DNA from 2 places in the Streptococcus sp. OMI870 genome. Region 1 is predicted to be linked to the other one. Evidence: predicted binding sites of a transcription regulator. Region 1 holds the regulator's gene; the other holds the start of a gene.
The links. The regulator CtsR, encoded in region 1, represses protease genes until heat stress. The targets are predictions, from matches to a motif close to TTGGTCAAAAAAGGTCAAANA.
Positions count from the first base shown of each region.

Region 2: the regulator CtsR is predicted to act here: its motif matches at 4,381-4,401, upstream of clpP (ATP-dependent Clp protease proteolytic subunit ClpP).

Region 1 covers NZ_JASHGM010000002.1:461,967-469,100, reverse strand. The annotation lists gene QM968_RS06115 (alpha-L-fucosidase) at 1-1,675, shown strand, start outside; gene QM968_RS06110 (CtsR family transcriptional regulator) at 1,985-2,449, shown strand; gene QM968_RS06105 (ATP-dependent Clp protease ATP-binding subunit) at 2,450-4,879, shown strand; gene QM968_RS06100 (hypothetical protein) at 5,118-5,855, shown strand; gene QM968_RS06095 (AAA family ATPase) at 6,019-7,080, shown strand; gene pnuC (nicotinamide riboside transporter PnuC) at 7,103-7,134, shown strand, end outside.
Region 2 covers NZ_JASHGM010000002.1:57,809-64,942, forward strand. The annotation lists gene QM968_RS04390 (branched-chain amino acid ABC transporter permease) at 1-940, opposite strand, end outside; gene QM968_RS04395 (branched-chain amino acid ABC transporter permease) at 944-1,813, opposite strand; gene QM968_RS04400 (ABC transporter substrate-binding protein) at 1,895-3,052, opposite strand; gene QM968_RS04405 (DUF2129 domain-containing protein) at 3,163-3,441, opposite strand; gene clpP (ATP-dependent Clp protease proteolytic subunit ClpP) at 3,717-4,307, opposite strand; gene upp (uracil phosphoribosyltransferase) at 4,435-5,064, opposite strand; gene mgtA (magnesium-translocating P-type ATPase) at 5,286-7,134, opposite strand, start outside.

The sequences.
Region 1 (7,134 bases):
GCTCAAAGAAATCCTTGAAGATCCAAAATATGGAAACAAGGGCAAGTTCGTGGAAGTCTGGATGGATGGAGCGCGTGGCGATGGGGCTCAAAAAGTCACCTATACCTTTGACAAGTGGTTTGATGCCATTCGCAAGGCCCAAGGGGACATTGCCATCTTCTCAGCTGAGCCGACCAATGTCCGTTGGATTGGTAATGAAAAGGGGATTGCTGGAGATCCAGTTTGGCATAAGGTCAATCCGGATAAGATTCGCAACAATCCATCCAACAGTTACCTCAATCACGGGGATCCAGAAGGGAAGCAATACTCAGTGGGAGAAGCCGATGTTTCCATTCGCTCCGGCTGGTTCTACCATGACAATCAAGAGCCTAAGTCCTTGCGCGAATTGATGGATATTTACTTCAAATCGGTCGGCCGTGGAACCCCGCTTTTGCTCAATATTCCACCGAATCAAGATGGGAAATTTGCGGATGCCGATGTAGCCCGTTTGAAAGAATTCCGCCAGACCTTGGATCAACTCTACAGCGTGGACTATGCGGCGGGCGCTTTGGTAGAAGCTGACTCGACACGGCGCAATTCTCATTACTCAGCCAGCCATTTGACGGATAGAGATGAGAAGACCAGTTGGGCACCTGCCGATGATGCCAAGACCGGATCTTTTGTCCTCGATCTTGGAAAAGAGCAACATTTTGATGTGGTAGAGCTCAAAGAAACCATCGAGAAAGGCCAACGGATTTCCGGTTTCACCATCGATGTAGCGGTGAATGGGCAATGGGTTCCTTTTGGGGCTGGGTCAACCGTTGGATACCGCCGTTTGATCAAAGGGCAACCTGTTGATAGTCGCTATATCCGGGTGTCCATCACCGATGCCCAAGCCACTCCAATCTTGAACGGTGTCTCTGTCTATAAGACGCCAGCTAGTATTGAAGAAACGGATGGCTATCCGCTTGGTTTGGCCTATCATTCTGACCGGACTGCTGAGCGGGCCAATGGCCAATGGAATGAAGAGGGAGAAGGCGTTCGAGGCACTTCTATGTGGACCAAGGAAAAGGGAGCTTCGGTGACCTATCAATTTGAAGGAACCAAAGCCTATGTGGTCACAACTGTGGACCCTGATCATGGGGAAATGGATGTCTATGTCGATGGACAAAAACTAGAGATGGTTAATACCCAAAGTCCAACCCGCAAACGCAGCCAAAAGGTTTATGAAACACCGGATTTGAAAGCAGGAGCCCATACTTTGACCTTGGTCAATAGCAAGGGAGATGCGATCGCAACGGAAGGGATTTATGCCCTCAATAACCAAGAAAAGGGTCTCTTTGAGTTTGCTCAGCCAACCCTAGCCGTTAAGAAAGGCGACCCAGCGCAAGTCGTCGTCAAGAGAAAAGGTGGCTCTAAAGGAAGTGCCAGTCTTAAATTGATCACAGAACCAGGAACAGGGGTTCATGGCAAGGTTTATAAAGATACCAATGTCACTCTCGAGTTTGCAGATGGAGAGACCGAAAAAACAGTCCAAGTCCCAACCCTTGATTTTGCAGGCAAGGCGACAGATGTCTATGACTTTAAGGTCAAATTGTTGCATCCGGATCAAGGAAGTCTGGTCGGCTTTATTCCAGAGCTGACAGTCCAAGTGATGAGAGAAATTGTTAGACAGCCGGAAAGGAAAGAAGCTTAACCAGTATTCAAAGAAGGACTCTATGAATTTGGTGAGAAATTCTTACTTCAGGCTGTTGAGATGGAGTCGCGAAATTCGCTTATCAGAAAGAGTAGTCTATTCTTGACATAAGAGGTTAGTTCTTACTAGCCTCTTTTATTTTGCCTTCTTAAGAGATTCCTATTTCCATAGAGTCTTTGCTTTATTTACAGCCGTAAAAATTGTATAATAGTCAAATAAGGTCAATGATGGGAAGGAACACTCCAAGGCCATTTTTTATGGGCCAAAGAGTAGAGCATCCATCTAGAAAAAAAGCCAGAAAGGAGCATCATGGCAAATAAGAACACATCTGATAGCATTGAAGCTTATATCAAGGCCTTGCTGGCTCAAGCTGGCATGGCAGAACTAAAAAGAAGTGAGTTGGCAGATGTCTTTCAGGTCGTACCAAGTCAGATTAACTATGTCATTAAGACCCGCTTTACCGAAAGCCGAGGCTATATTGTAGAGAGCAAACGCGGTGGTGGCGGATATATCCGCATTGGCAAGGTCCAGTTTTCAGATCACCATCAGATGCTTCAAGACCTGGCGGCCAATATTGGAGAGACCATCAGCCAGCAGGTTTTCAATGATATTCTAGAGATGCTCTTTGAAGAGAAATTATTGACAAAACGTGAAACGCAGCTCTTGCTTGCAACGACTTCTGATGAGGTTTTGGGTCAGGATGCCCCAAATCTGCGAGCAAACATGCTGAAAAAAATCATTCAACAAGTAGATAGAAAAGGAAATACCGACTAGATGAACTATTCAACAGCACTGTTAGAAAGTATAGAAGCGGCCCAAATACTAGCAGGTCACTATCAGGGGGATACTTTGGACACTTGGTATCTCTTGACAGCTATGGCCAATAATCCCTATAGCATAGCAGGTTCTGTGCTCAGCGATTACCCCATGCAGATCGACGAATTTCAGGATGCAGCTGAGCATATTACAGGTCAAGTGTTTCAAAATGACAATCGGTATGAAATCTTCCCGTTTTCTTATCGGATGGAAGCGATGATGAAACACGCGACGGAGATTGCGCAAGTCCTTCATGCCAAAACTTTGGGGACAGAGCACGTGCTCCTCTCTCTTCTATCAGATCGTGGGACCTTGGCTAGCCAGGTCATGGAGTTTGCAGGTTTTGCCTTTACGGAGCAAGATAAGGGTGTTCCCATTGCTTCCCTTCGCAAGAATTTAGAAGACAAAGCAGGCTGGGACAAAAATGACATCAAAGCTATCCGGAGCCTCTACCGGGCTCAAAATCCTAACCGCCAAACCATGGGAAATATGATGGGCATGCCCCCAAGCACAAGTGGAGGACTCGAGGATTATACCCGTGATTTGACAGAAATGGCTCGTTCAGGACAGCTTGAGCCTGTGATTGGCCGCGATGCAGAGATTTCGCGCATGATCCAAATCCTTAGCCGCAAGACCAAGAACAATCCTGTTCTAGTAGGAGAAGCTGGGGTCGGAAAAACAGCCCTGGCATTAGGGCTGGCCCAGCGGGTAGCTAGTGGCAATGTTCCAGCTGAAATCGCGCAAATGCGTGTCCTGGAGTTGGATCTTATGAATGTGGTGGCAGGGACGCGCTTCCGTGGGGACTTTGAAGAGCGGATGAACAATATTATCCAGGACATTGAAGAAGACGGTCACGTCATTCTCTTTATCGATGAACTGCATACCATTATGGGGTCAGGATCCGGCATTGATTCGACTTTAGACGCAGCCAACATCCTAAAACCGGCTCTAGCCCGTGGAACCTTGCGCACAGTTGGAGCAACGACACAAGATGAGTACCAAAAGCATATCGAAAAAGACGCGGCCCTCTCTCGTCGTTTTGCGAAAGTTACCATTGAAGAACCGAGTGTTGCAGACAGCATTCAGATTCTCCAAGGCTTAAAAGAGACCTACCAAGACCACCATCATGTGACCATTAGCGATGAAGCGATCGAAACAGCTGTCAAATATGCCCACCGCTATTTGACCAGTCGTCAATTGCCAGATTCAGCTATTGACCTCTTGGATGAAGCGGCGGCTACCGTTCAAAACCGCGATTCAAACGGTCACGTTAAAGAAGAGTTGACCGCCTTGGACCGGGCCTTGATGGAAGGCAAGTGGAAGAAAGCAGCCCAGCTCTTACAAGTAGAGGCTGCTCCCATTGTCTATAAAAAAGAAGTCACTGACCAAGATGTCTTGGTGACCTTGAGCCAATTATCTGGTATTCCCACTCAAAAACTGACCCAAACCGATGCCAAGAAGTACCTAAACTTAGAAACAGAATTGCACAAGCGCGTGATTGGGCAAGACCAAGCCGTTTCTAGTATTAGTCGGGCTATTCGACGCAACCAATCAGGTATCCGCAGTAACAAGCGTCCTATCGGTTCTTTCATGTTCCTAGGGCCTACCGGTGTCGGAAAAACCGAGCTCGCAAAGGCCCTTGCAGAAGTCCTCTTTGATGACGAGTCTGCTTTGATCCGCTTTGACATGAGTGAGTACATGGAAAAATTCGCAGCCAGTCGTCTCAACGGAGCCCCTCCAGGCTATGTGGGTTATGAAGAAGGGGGAGAGTTGACGGAGAAAGTCCGCAACAAACCGTATTCTGTCCTCTTGTTTGATGAGGTAGAAAAAGCCCATCCTGACATTTTCAATGTTCTTTTACAGGTCTTGGACGATGGGGTCTTAACCGATAGCAAAGGGCGGAAGATCGACTTCTCCAATACCATTATCATCATGACCTCAAACCTTGGAGCGACAGCCCTTCGAGATGATAAGACCGTTGGCTTTGGTGCCAAAGATATCCGCTTTGATCAAGCCAATATGGAAAAACGTATGTTTGAAGAGTTGAAGAAGACCTATCGGCCAGAGTTCATTAACCGGATTGATGAAAAGGTGGTCTTCCATAGCTTGTCAAGTGAAGATATGCAGCAGGTGGTGAAAGTCATGGTCAAACCGCTCATTACAACCTTGGCAGAACAAGGCATGACGCTTAAATTCCAACCTTCAGCGCTTAAATGGCTTGCAAGCAAAGGCTACGACCCAGAAATGGGAGCTCGTCCACTCCGTCGTGTTTTGCAGACTGAAGTGGAAGATCAGCTAGCAGAGCTATTGCTGAAAGGACAAGTCCAAGAAGGGCAAACCATCAAGGTTGGAACGACAGCTGGCGCTATCAAGTTTGAGATTGTCTAGAAAACCTACTTTATTCATGAAAGCTTGTAAATGGCAGATACGGAAAATTAATAAACAGCTCTTATATAGAAGTTGAGGTCTTTGGCCTTGACTTCTTTTTGTATGGGTTAGGGAGGAGCATCTGTTTTAAAACTACTTTCACATTTGAAAAAATAGGTGAGACCCTATTGACAGGCAGACATAACAGTGTTACAATAATGTTACAAAATATTACAAATGTTACAAAAGAGGTTCGGTTATGAAAAATAAAAAGATTGTTTCCTTAGCAGCAATGGCCCTTGTAGCGAGTCTTTTCCTAGGAGCTTGTGGAGGTTCTAAAGAAGAAAAGACAAGTGAAGCTAGCAGCTCAAAGACCAGTCAAGTCAAACAAACAAGTTCTTCTTCTTCCAAGAAAAAAGTGATCACTAGTAAAGATCCGATTGCCACTTCATCTTCTACTAGTAAATCAGAAGAAAGTCAAACCATTGGTAGCAAAAATAACCAAGCTGCAGCTAGTCAAACACCTGCTCCCGCTAGAGAAACAACGCCAGTAGCTCCCTCAGCTCCAGTGACAAAAGAAACAAAGGAAGTAGCTACTCCAGCAAAACCAGCTAAAGAGAAACTTCCAAGTCTAGAAGAAGGTCATGCACAGGCTAAGAAACAAGCATCTGCCACTGAAAATGCTCAATATAAGGGAGTCTATTCTGTAGCAGCAGGAGATTTCTCTGCGGCAGCAGGAAACTGGTCTGACAAACGAGACACTGGGGTCACTATTGGCCAAGGTGGTCAAGTGACCATCCAACTTCCTGGTGGTCAACCCGTAACTTACGGTATTAGTGGCTATAACTATACCTTGGATGATGGTCATTACCATGCCAATCTCTCAGCAGGCGATGGTTCTGCAGCGACTCTTGATATTGTGGTTGGAAAGGATGGTTCTGTATCAAGCGTGACTGTCCTCAAAGACGGTGTCAGCCACGCCCTCACCCGTGAATAAATTCTGGAAGATCTGAAAGGTCGGTTGGGCCTCTTCAGATCTTTTTTCATCATTTAAATAAAAATATATTTTTTTATAAAAAACTATTGACAGATAGAAAATATAGTATATAATAAAAACATAAATAAAATCTATTTATAAAAAATTATAAAAAGGAGCTAGTATGAAGAAAGAAAGAATCGCTGTTGTATTTGGAACCTTTGCTCCTCTTCATCAAGGACATATTGACCTCATTCAACGAGCGAAACGCCAGTGTGATCGTGTTCGCGTAGTTGTATCTGGTTATGAAGGGGATCGAGGCGAAGAAGTGGGCTTGACCTTACAGAAACGCTTCCGTTATATCCGTGAGGCTTTCTCAAATGATGAATTGACCCAAGTTTATAAACTAAATGAAACAGAGCTTCCACGTTATCCGCTGGGTTGGGAACCTTGGTTACAAACAGCTCTAGAAACCATTCAGTATCAAACAGAGGCAGAGGAGTTGATCTTTTATGTGGGAGAGCAGACCTACAAGGAAGAGTTGGAAGCCAGAGGGTTTGAAGTTCATTTACAGGAACGCCGCTTCGGGATCTCAGCGACCATGATTCGGGAAAATCCAAGTAAATACTGGAAATACATCGCCCAACCCTTCCGTCGCCAGTTTACAAAAAAAGTTTTAATCATGGGGAGCGCCAGCAATGGGAAAACGACTCTTGCAAAGGATTTGGCTCGCTTTTACGATGCGCCAGTTAGTCTCGAATATGCGCGTGAATACCAGATCAAGAACAATGTTCGGGATGATGAGCTCACGCCCAAAGATTACTATTACCTACTATTAGGTCAGTACGATCAAACCTCTAAACTCATTGATAGTAGTGCCAATCGAGGCCTTGTCATCGCGGACACCAATTCCCTGGTAACCAAAGGATACTACGACTACTATATGGAAGTCGAAGGACAGGATGCCGGCATGAACGATACCTTCGATAATCTTTTCGTCAGCATTCTGGCTAAGGAAAAATGGGATCTGATCCTCTTTGTTCAGCCTATTGGTTCTTATGTCAATGATGGTTTCCGAGACATGAGCATGGCCGATGAAGAGATCCGCACCAGTTTTTCTAACTACCTAGATCAATTGCGCCAGCAATACCTAGGAAACATTCCGACAACTTTCCTCGCCTCAGACTATCTTGGCAACTACGAAGAAGCCAAGAACGTTATTGATGCCATCTACCAAGCCGACTAAGGAGCAACTTATGAATAACCTAATGAACAACCTATCTAAAAAATTCTCAACCTT
Region 2 (7,134 bases), 400 kb from region 1:
CCTCCTTTTTTGAGAGTAGTTTTTTCAAGCTGAATTCCCATGTTCCAAGAAGACCACCTGGACGGAAGATCATCACGAGAATCAAAGCCAATGAGTAAATGATCATACGGACACTTGAGAAGTCTTGAAGCACCATGTTCAAGATCCCCAAGACGATAGCTGCCACAACTGTTCCTGACATTGATCCCAAACCACCAAACACGACAATGATCAAGACATTAATAGTATTGGTGAAAGAATAATCTTTAGGAACAACGGAGCCAATAAAGCCAGCTTGGAGAGATCCAGCAATCGCCGCTGTGATCGCACCAAATACAAAGGCGATGACTTTGACTTTGGTCGTATTGATCCCAACAGATTCTGCTGCGATTTCATCTTCACGAACAGAAAGGGTAGAGCGTCCAATTGGACTGCGTAAGAAGTTAATCGTAAAGATCGTTGTAATCACGACAAAGAGGTAAACCAATTGCCATGTTGTAAAGGCTGGCAAACCAAGGATACCAGCGGCACCATTTGTTAGAGTACCACCATTGACGATCAAGATCCGGATGATTTCAGAAACCCCAAGTGTCGCAATCGCGAGGTAGTCTCCTTTCAAACGAAGGGTTGGAACCCCAACGATCAAGGCAACGACACCAGCAATCAAGGCCCCTAAAACCATCGCGCCAAAGAAAGCACCGTAGGTTGGTGATTTGGAACCGAGAATGGCTGCAGAGTAGGCACCAATTGCCATAAATCCGGCATGTCCGAGTGAGAATTGACCTGAGAAACCAACGATGAGGTTCAAGCCAACTGCAAGGATAATGTTAATCCCGATTTGTTCCAAAATTTGGATATAGAAGAGGTTAAGCACACCCGTTGCAACCAAGACTTGGATCAAGGCAAAACCTGCGACCAAAAGACCAAGCCAGACTAAATTCACTTTTAAATTTTGTTTCATGGCTTACACCTTCTCTTTCACATTTTTACCGAGGATACCTGCTGGACGGATGAGCAAGATCACAATCAAGATGGCATACACAATGGCATCACGGAAGTCTGAAAGACCGATCGCTGTAGCGAAGGTTTCCAACAAACCGATGACAAATCCACCTAGGGCAGCACCTGGAATGATTCCGATTCCTCCAAGAACGGCTGCGACAAAGGCTTTGATCCCTGGTGTCATCCCCATCAAAGGCTCAATCGAGTTGTAATACAAACCGATCAAGACACCACCAGCACCTGCCAAGGCTGATCCCAAAGCAAAGGTAAAGCTGATGGTCCGGTTTACATTAATCCCCATCAATTGAGCAGCATCACTATCGACAGAAACAGCACGCATAGCTTTCCCCATCTTTGTCTTTTGGATAATAAATTGAAGAGCGACCATCAAGAAAATAGACACTCCTAAGATCATCAACTGAATGTTGGAGATTGAAATAGGACCAAAGTTGTAACGAACAGTTTCAATGACTTGCGGGAAGGAACGGGTATTGGCTCCTACAAAGAAGACCATCCCATATTCAAGCAAGAAGGAAACCCCGATGGCTGTGATCAAGGCTGCAATCCGAGTCGAATGACGAAGCGGACGATAAGCCAAGTATTCAATCACAACCCCTAAAATAGCTGTTCCAACCATAGCTAGAAGCAAAGCTACAAAGAAGTTCACTTTCAATGAGTTTAATAAGAAATATCCCATAAAGGCACCTACCATGTAGATATCCCCATGGGCAAAGTTGATCAATTTGATAATTCCATACACCATAGTATAACCAAGGGCCAAGAGTGCATAGACACTTCCCAAGATTAGACCGTTCACTAATTGCTGGAGCATTTGAACCATCCTTTCTAACAATAAAGAGCGAGGCCAGGAATTTTTATTCTCCCAGCCTCTTGTACAAACAACAAATGATAATTATGGTTTAACAGACTCAACAGATTTGACTTTACCATCTTTCAAGCCAATCATCAGAGCTGATTTAACCGGGTTGTGGTTCTTGTCGATTGACATTGTACCAGTCACACCTTCCAAGTCTTTCAACTTCGCAAGGTTGTCTTTCAATTCAACAGAGTTCTTAGCACCTTTAGATGCTTCTGCAACCATGTAAACTGAATCATACGCCAAAGCTGCAAACATTGAAGGTTCTTCGTTGTATTTTGCTTTATAAGCTTCTACGAATTTCTTGGCTTTATCAGTCATTTCACCTTCAGTAGAGAATCCAGCTACATAGTAGATGTCTGTAGCTGCAGCAGGTGTTGCTTGTTCAACGAATTTCGCATCGCTAAATCCATCACCACCAATGATTGGTTGTTTGATTCCCATACCACGTGCTTGGTTTACAATCTTACCAGTTTCAGTGTAGTACCCTGGAAGGACAATCGCATCGAAGTCTTTGTCTTTGATTTTTGTAAGAGCAGCTTGGAAATCTGTATCCTTAGATTGGAAAGTTTCTGTTGCTACGATTTCACCTTTATAAGATTTCTTGAAGGCTTCAGCAATTCCTTTAGCATAGTCAGATGAGTTATCGTAGTAAAGAACGACTTTCTTGGCTTTCAAGTTATCCATTGTATATTTTGAAATGATTTGTCCTTGGAAGCTATCGATGAAGGTTGCACGGAAAAGGTAATCTTGACCTTTTGTCAAATCATCTTGAGTTGCAGATGGTGTAACCAGTGGAACACCAGCTTTACCAGCATTGGCAACCGCTGCTGCAGTAGCACCTGAAGTGGCAGGTCCTACAAGAGCATTTACTTTTGATTGAGTAACAAGGTTTGTTGTAACGGTAGCTGCTTCAGCTGTTTCAGACTTGTTATCTTTGTCTGTGACAACGATCTTCTTACCGTCAGCTCCACCCTTAGCGTTGATTTCATCAACGGCTAATTGAGCACCTTTTTGTTCAGCACTACCGTAGGCTGCAACTTCACCAGTTTTTTCAAAGTTAAAACCGACTTTTAGTTCTTTGCCGATTTCGTTACCAGTTGTGTTTGAACCTGAAGTAGAAACTTCACCACAAGCAGCAAGAAGAGCGACACTTGCAATGGTTAAAAATGAAAGAGCAAATTTTTTCTTCATTTGTAATGATCTCCTTAAATAAATCTTAAAATAAATACATATTAAGAATATACCGAATTATCTGACAATTGTCAATAAAAAAAGCGCAATCCAGAAAATGATTGCGTTTTCTATCCTTTTAGGGCCACAGATGAGGTCTCTAATCGCTGCAAACTACCGACAAAATCTGTATCTAACTCTTTGAGATAGCAAGGCAAGACCTTTTTGACATAACGTTCTTTCTTTAAGTCTTCCATGATTTGATCAGCTTTGTCACTATCCACATACAATTGGACATAGCGACATTTCTTGGAATGATACAAGACATCTCCAACTGATTGTAATTTTTTTCCATCCCGATTGTAATACAATTTAACAATCAAGCCTGTTCTTTCTTGTTTCTCAAACATGGTTAATCCCTTTCTCGTTCTGTTACTAGTATATCAAATTTCAAGAAAAAGAACTACTCTTTTATGAGAGCAAAAAAGGCTGGGACAAAAGTCCTAGCCTCTCAATTATCTTTGGATTGTCGAGCAAGACGCAGTGGTTGAGTGGGCTCTACTACGCTGATTTCATCAGCTTTTACAGCCCTACTCAACTGTGCGGAGGTGGGACGACGAAATCGAATTCTAACGAATTACCGATTTCTGTCCCACTCTCTCCATGGTCTTCCCTTTAGAAAGGGTTAGCCCAGATTATTATTGGCCATGATTTCATCAATAAAGCCATATTCAAGAGTTTCTTGCGCACTCATCCAATTATCACGTTCTGCATCTGCATGCACTTTTTCGATCGGCTGACCTGAATTTTCCGCAAGGATTTTTTCCAAGTTATTCCGTGTTTTGAGCAAATGTTCTGCTGCGATCGCCATATCGGTTTGTTGGGTACCGCCACCAGTGCCCCCCATTGGTTGGTGGATCATGTACTCAGCATTTGGCAACATGAAACGTTTGCCTTTCGCACCACTTGACGCAATCACAGTCCCCATTGAAGCTGCCATCCCCATAACAATGGTTTGGACATCTGACTTGATAAAGTTCATGGTATCGACGATAGCCAGACCTGCTGAAACAGAACCTCCTGGGGTATTGATATACATATAGATATCTTTGGTGTTATCTTGAGCATCCAAGAAGAGCAATTGGGCAATAATCGAATTGGCCATTTGATCCTCAACTGGACCTGTCACCATGATAATCCGATCTTTCAACAGACGGGAATAAATATCGTAAGAACGTTCTCCACGGCTGGTTTGTTCAATAACTACTGGAATCATTTATTCTTCTCCTTTAGTATCCATTCATTCTCACAATTCGTGAGGTTCAAGGTATATCTGCTATTATAAACCAATGGTCAAAAAAGGTCAATTTTTTAGCACCTATCCCTTACTATGAATGGGCTTTTTATTTAGTACCGAACAAACGGTCACCCGCATCTCCAAGACCTGGAACAATGTAGCCATGATCATTCAAGTGGTCGTCGAGAGCTGCTGTAAAGATATCAACATCTGGATGCGCTTCTTGAAGAGCTTTCACCCCTTCTGGTGCCGCCACCAAGCAGACAAACTTGATATGGCTAGCGCCACGTTTTTTCAAGGAATCAATCGCTAGAATAGCGGATCCGCCCGTAGCAAGCATCGGGTCTACTACAAAGATGCGACGTTGATCAATATCTTCTGGCAATTTCACCAAGTATTCAACTGGTTTCAAGGTTTCTTCATCACGGTACATCCCGATATGTCCAACTTTTGCTGCTGGTACCAAACTCAAGAGCCCATCGACCATCCCAATTCCTGCACGAAGGATTGGAACAATGGCCAATTTCTTCCCTGCAATTTGTTTTTGAACGGTTTTGGTAATCGGTGTTTCAATTTCTACATCTTCAAGAGGTAATTCGCGCAAGACTTCGTAACCCATCAACATAGCAATCTCATCTACCAATTCACGAAAGGCCTTCGTAGAGGTATCTGTACGACGAAGAATAGATAATTTGTGTTGAATCAGTGGATGTGTAATAACTTCTAGTTTTCCCATTTTTGAGATCCTTCTTTCTAAGCTGCGATCCTTTAAAAAGGAGCTTGGATTGAGAAAGAGTCAAGCTCTCCCTCTTTCTGTTACTCCTTTTTTGATACGCGCAACACGTGGAAATCATCTTTTCCAACTTCATATTCGTCTTATTATACCAAATTTTACCAAAAAAAGAGAGCCCTTACACTTAATTTTTTAAGTTCGGACTCACTCTTTCTATAAATCAATTACAACCATTCTTTGTATTTCTTAATATAGATACGTTTGACAACCGTCACACTCAGCATATAGAGGACGATAATAGCAAACAATAGAACAAAGTACAATCCATTTAGCTGGCTCAACTTCAAGATAGAAGCCAAAGGACTATATGGAAGGGAGGTTACAAAGAAGGCTGCTGCTAGGGTCGTCACCACGACTGAGAAGGCTGGACGACTTTGGATAAATGGCAGTTTTGGTGAACGCAACATATGAATAACCATGGTTTGAGACCACATGGATTCGATAAACCATCCGGTTTGGAAAACCATGATAAAGGCTGCTGCATCTACTGCTCCATGGTTGTAGCCATGACCCAAAATCATTGGAACAATAAGGAAGTAGAGAAGCATGTAGGTGATGATATCAAATACAGATGAAATTGGACCAATCCAGGCCATAAAGCGCATGATAGAGTTTGCTTCCCAGATACGAGGTTTCTTGAGGAATTCCTTGTCGACATTGTCAAAAGGTAGGGCGATACAAGAAAGATCATAGATAAGATTGAGCACAATCAAATGAACGGGAGCCATTGGAAGGAAGGGCAAAAAGATGCTGGCAAAGAGAAGAGAAAAGATATTCCCGAAGTTAGAAGAGACCGTCATCTTGATGTACTTGGTCATATTGGCATAGACCTTGCGGCCTTCGACCAAGCCTTTTTCAAGAACCATCAAGTCCTTATCCAGAAGGATGACATCTGCCGTTTCTTTGGCAATATCAACAGCGGTATCCACGGAGATCCCAACGTCTGAGACCTTCATAGATGGAGCATCGTTAATACCATCTCCCATGTAACCAACCTTGTGGCCATTGTTCTTTAGGCACAAGATGATCCGGGCTTTTTGATCTGGTGATAGTTTGGCAAAGACCGTTGTTGTTTCCACAACTTGTGCTAACTCTTGGTCAGTCATCGTATCAATTTCGCTTCCCAAAAGAATCCGCTCTACATCTAGTCCTACTTTTTCACAGACAGCTTGGGTTACCTTTTCATTGTCCCCAGTTAAGATCTTGGTGGTTACCCCATATTCTGCAAGAGCTTTAATCGCTGGAGCTGCAGAAGGTTTTGGTGGATCAAGAAAGGCAAGGTAACCGGTTAGGATCATGTCTCCTTCATCTTCAACACTAAAGATTTCATTTTCGTCCAAGTCGGTTTTGTAGCTGACACCCAAAACACGAAGACCTTGTTCATTTAACTGAGCAACTTCAGCGAGGACCTCTTGACGGACTTCATCTGTCAAGCGTTTAATCTCTCCCTTGTACTCAACATAAGTCGATACAGAAAGCATTTCTTCCAAGGCACCCTTGGTCACCATGCTGACCACACCGTCTTCATCTTTGACAATGACACTCATGCGACGACGTTCAAAATCAAAGGGCAATTCATCAATCTTATGGAAGTTTTGATCCAGATCGCGGACGATTTCATGTTTCTTGGCTTCTTTATGGGTCCGATTGATAATCGCCCGGTCCATCAAATTTTTTAGCCCGGTTTGGAAATAGGAATTCAAGTAAGCCCGGCGAAGGACTGATAGATCCAAATCGCCATGGATATCAAGCGGATACTCCAAAACGATTTCATCTTGGGTCAAGGTTCCTGTCTTATCTGTACACAAAATATCGATGGCACCGAGGTCTTGAATGGCATTGAGTTTTTTGATAACGACTTTTTCCTTGGCCATGATGATAGAGCCCTTAGCAAGACTCGCTGTAATAATCATCGGTAGCATTTCAGGAGTCAAACCAACCCCAACGCTGAGGGCAAAGACACCCGCTTCTAACCAGTCACCATCTGTTAGGCCATTGATCACAAAGACAACG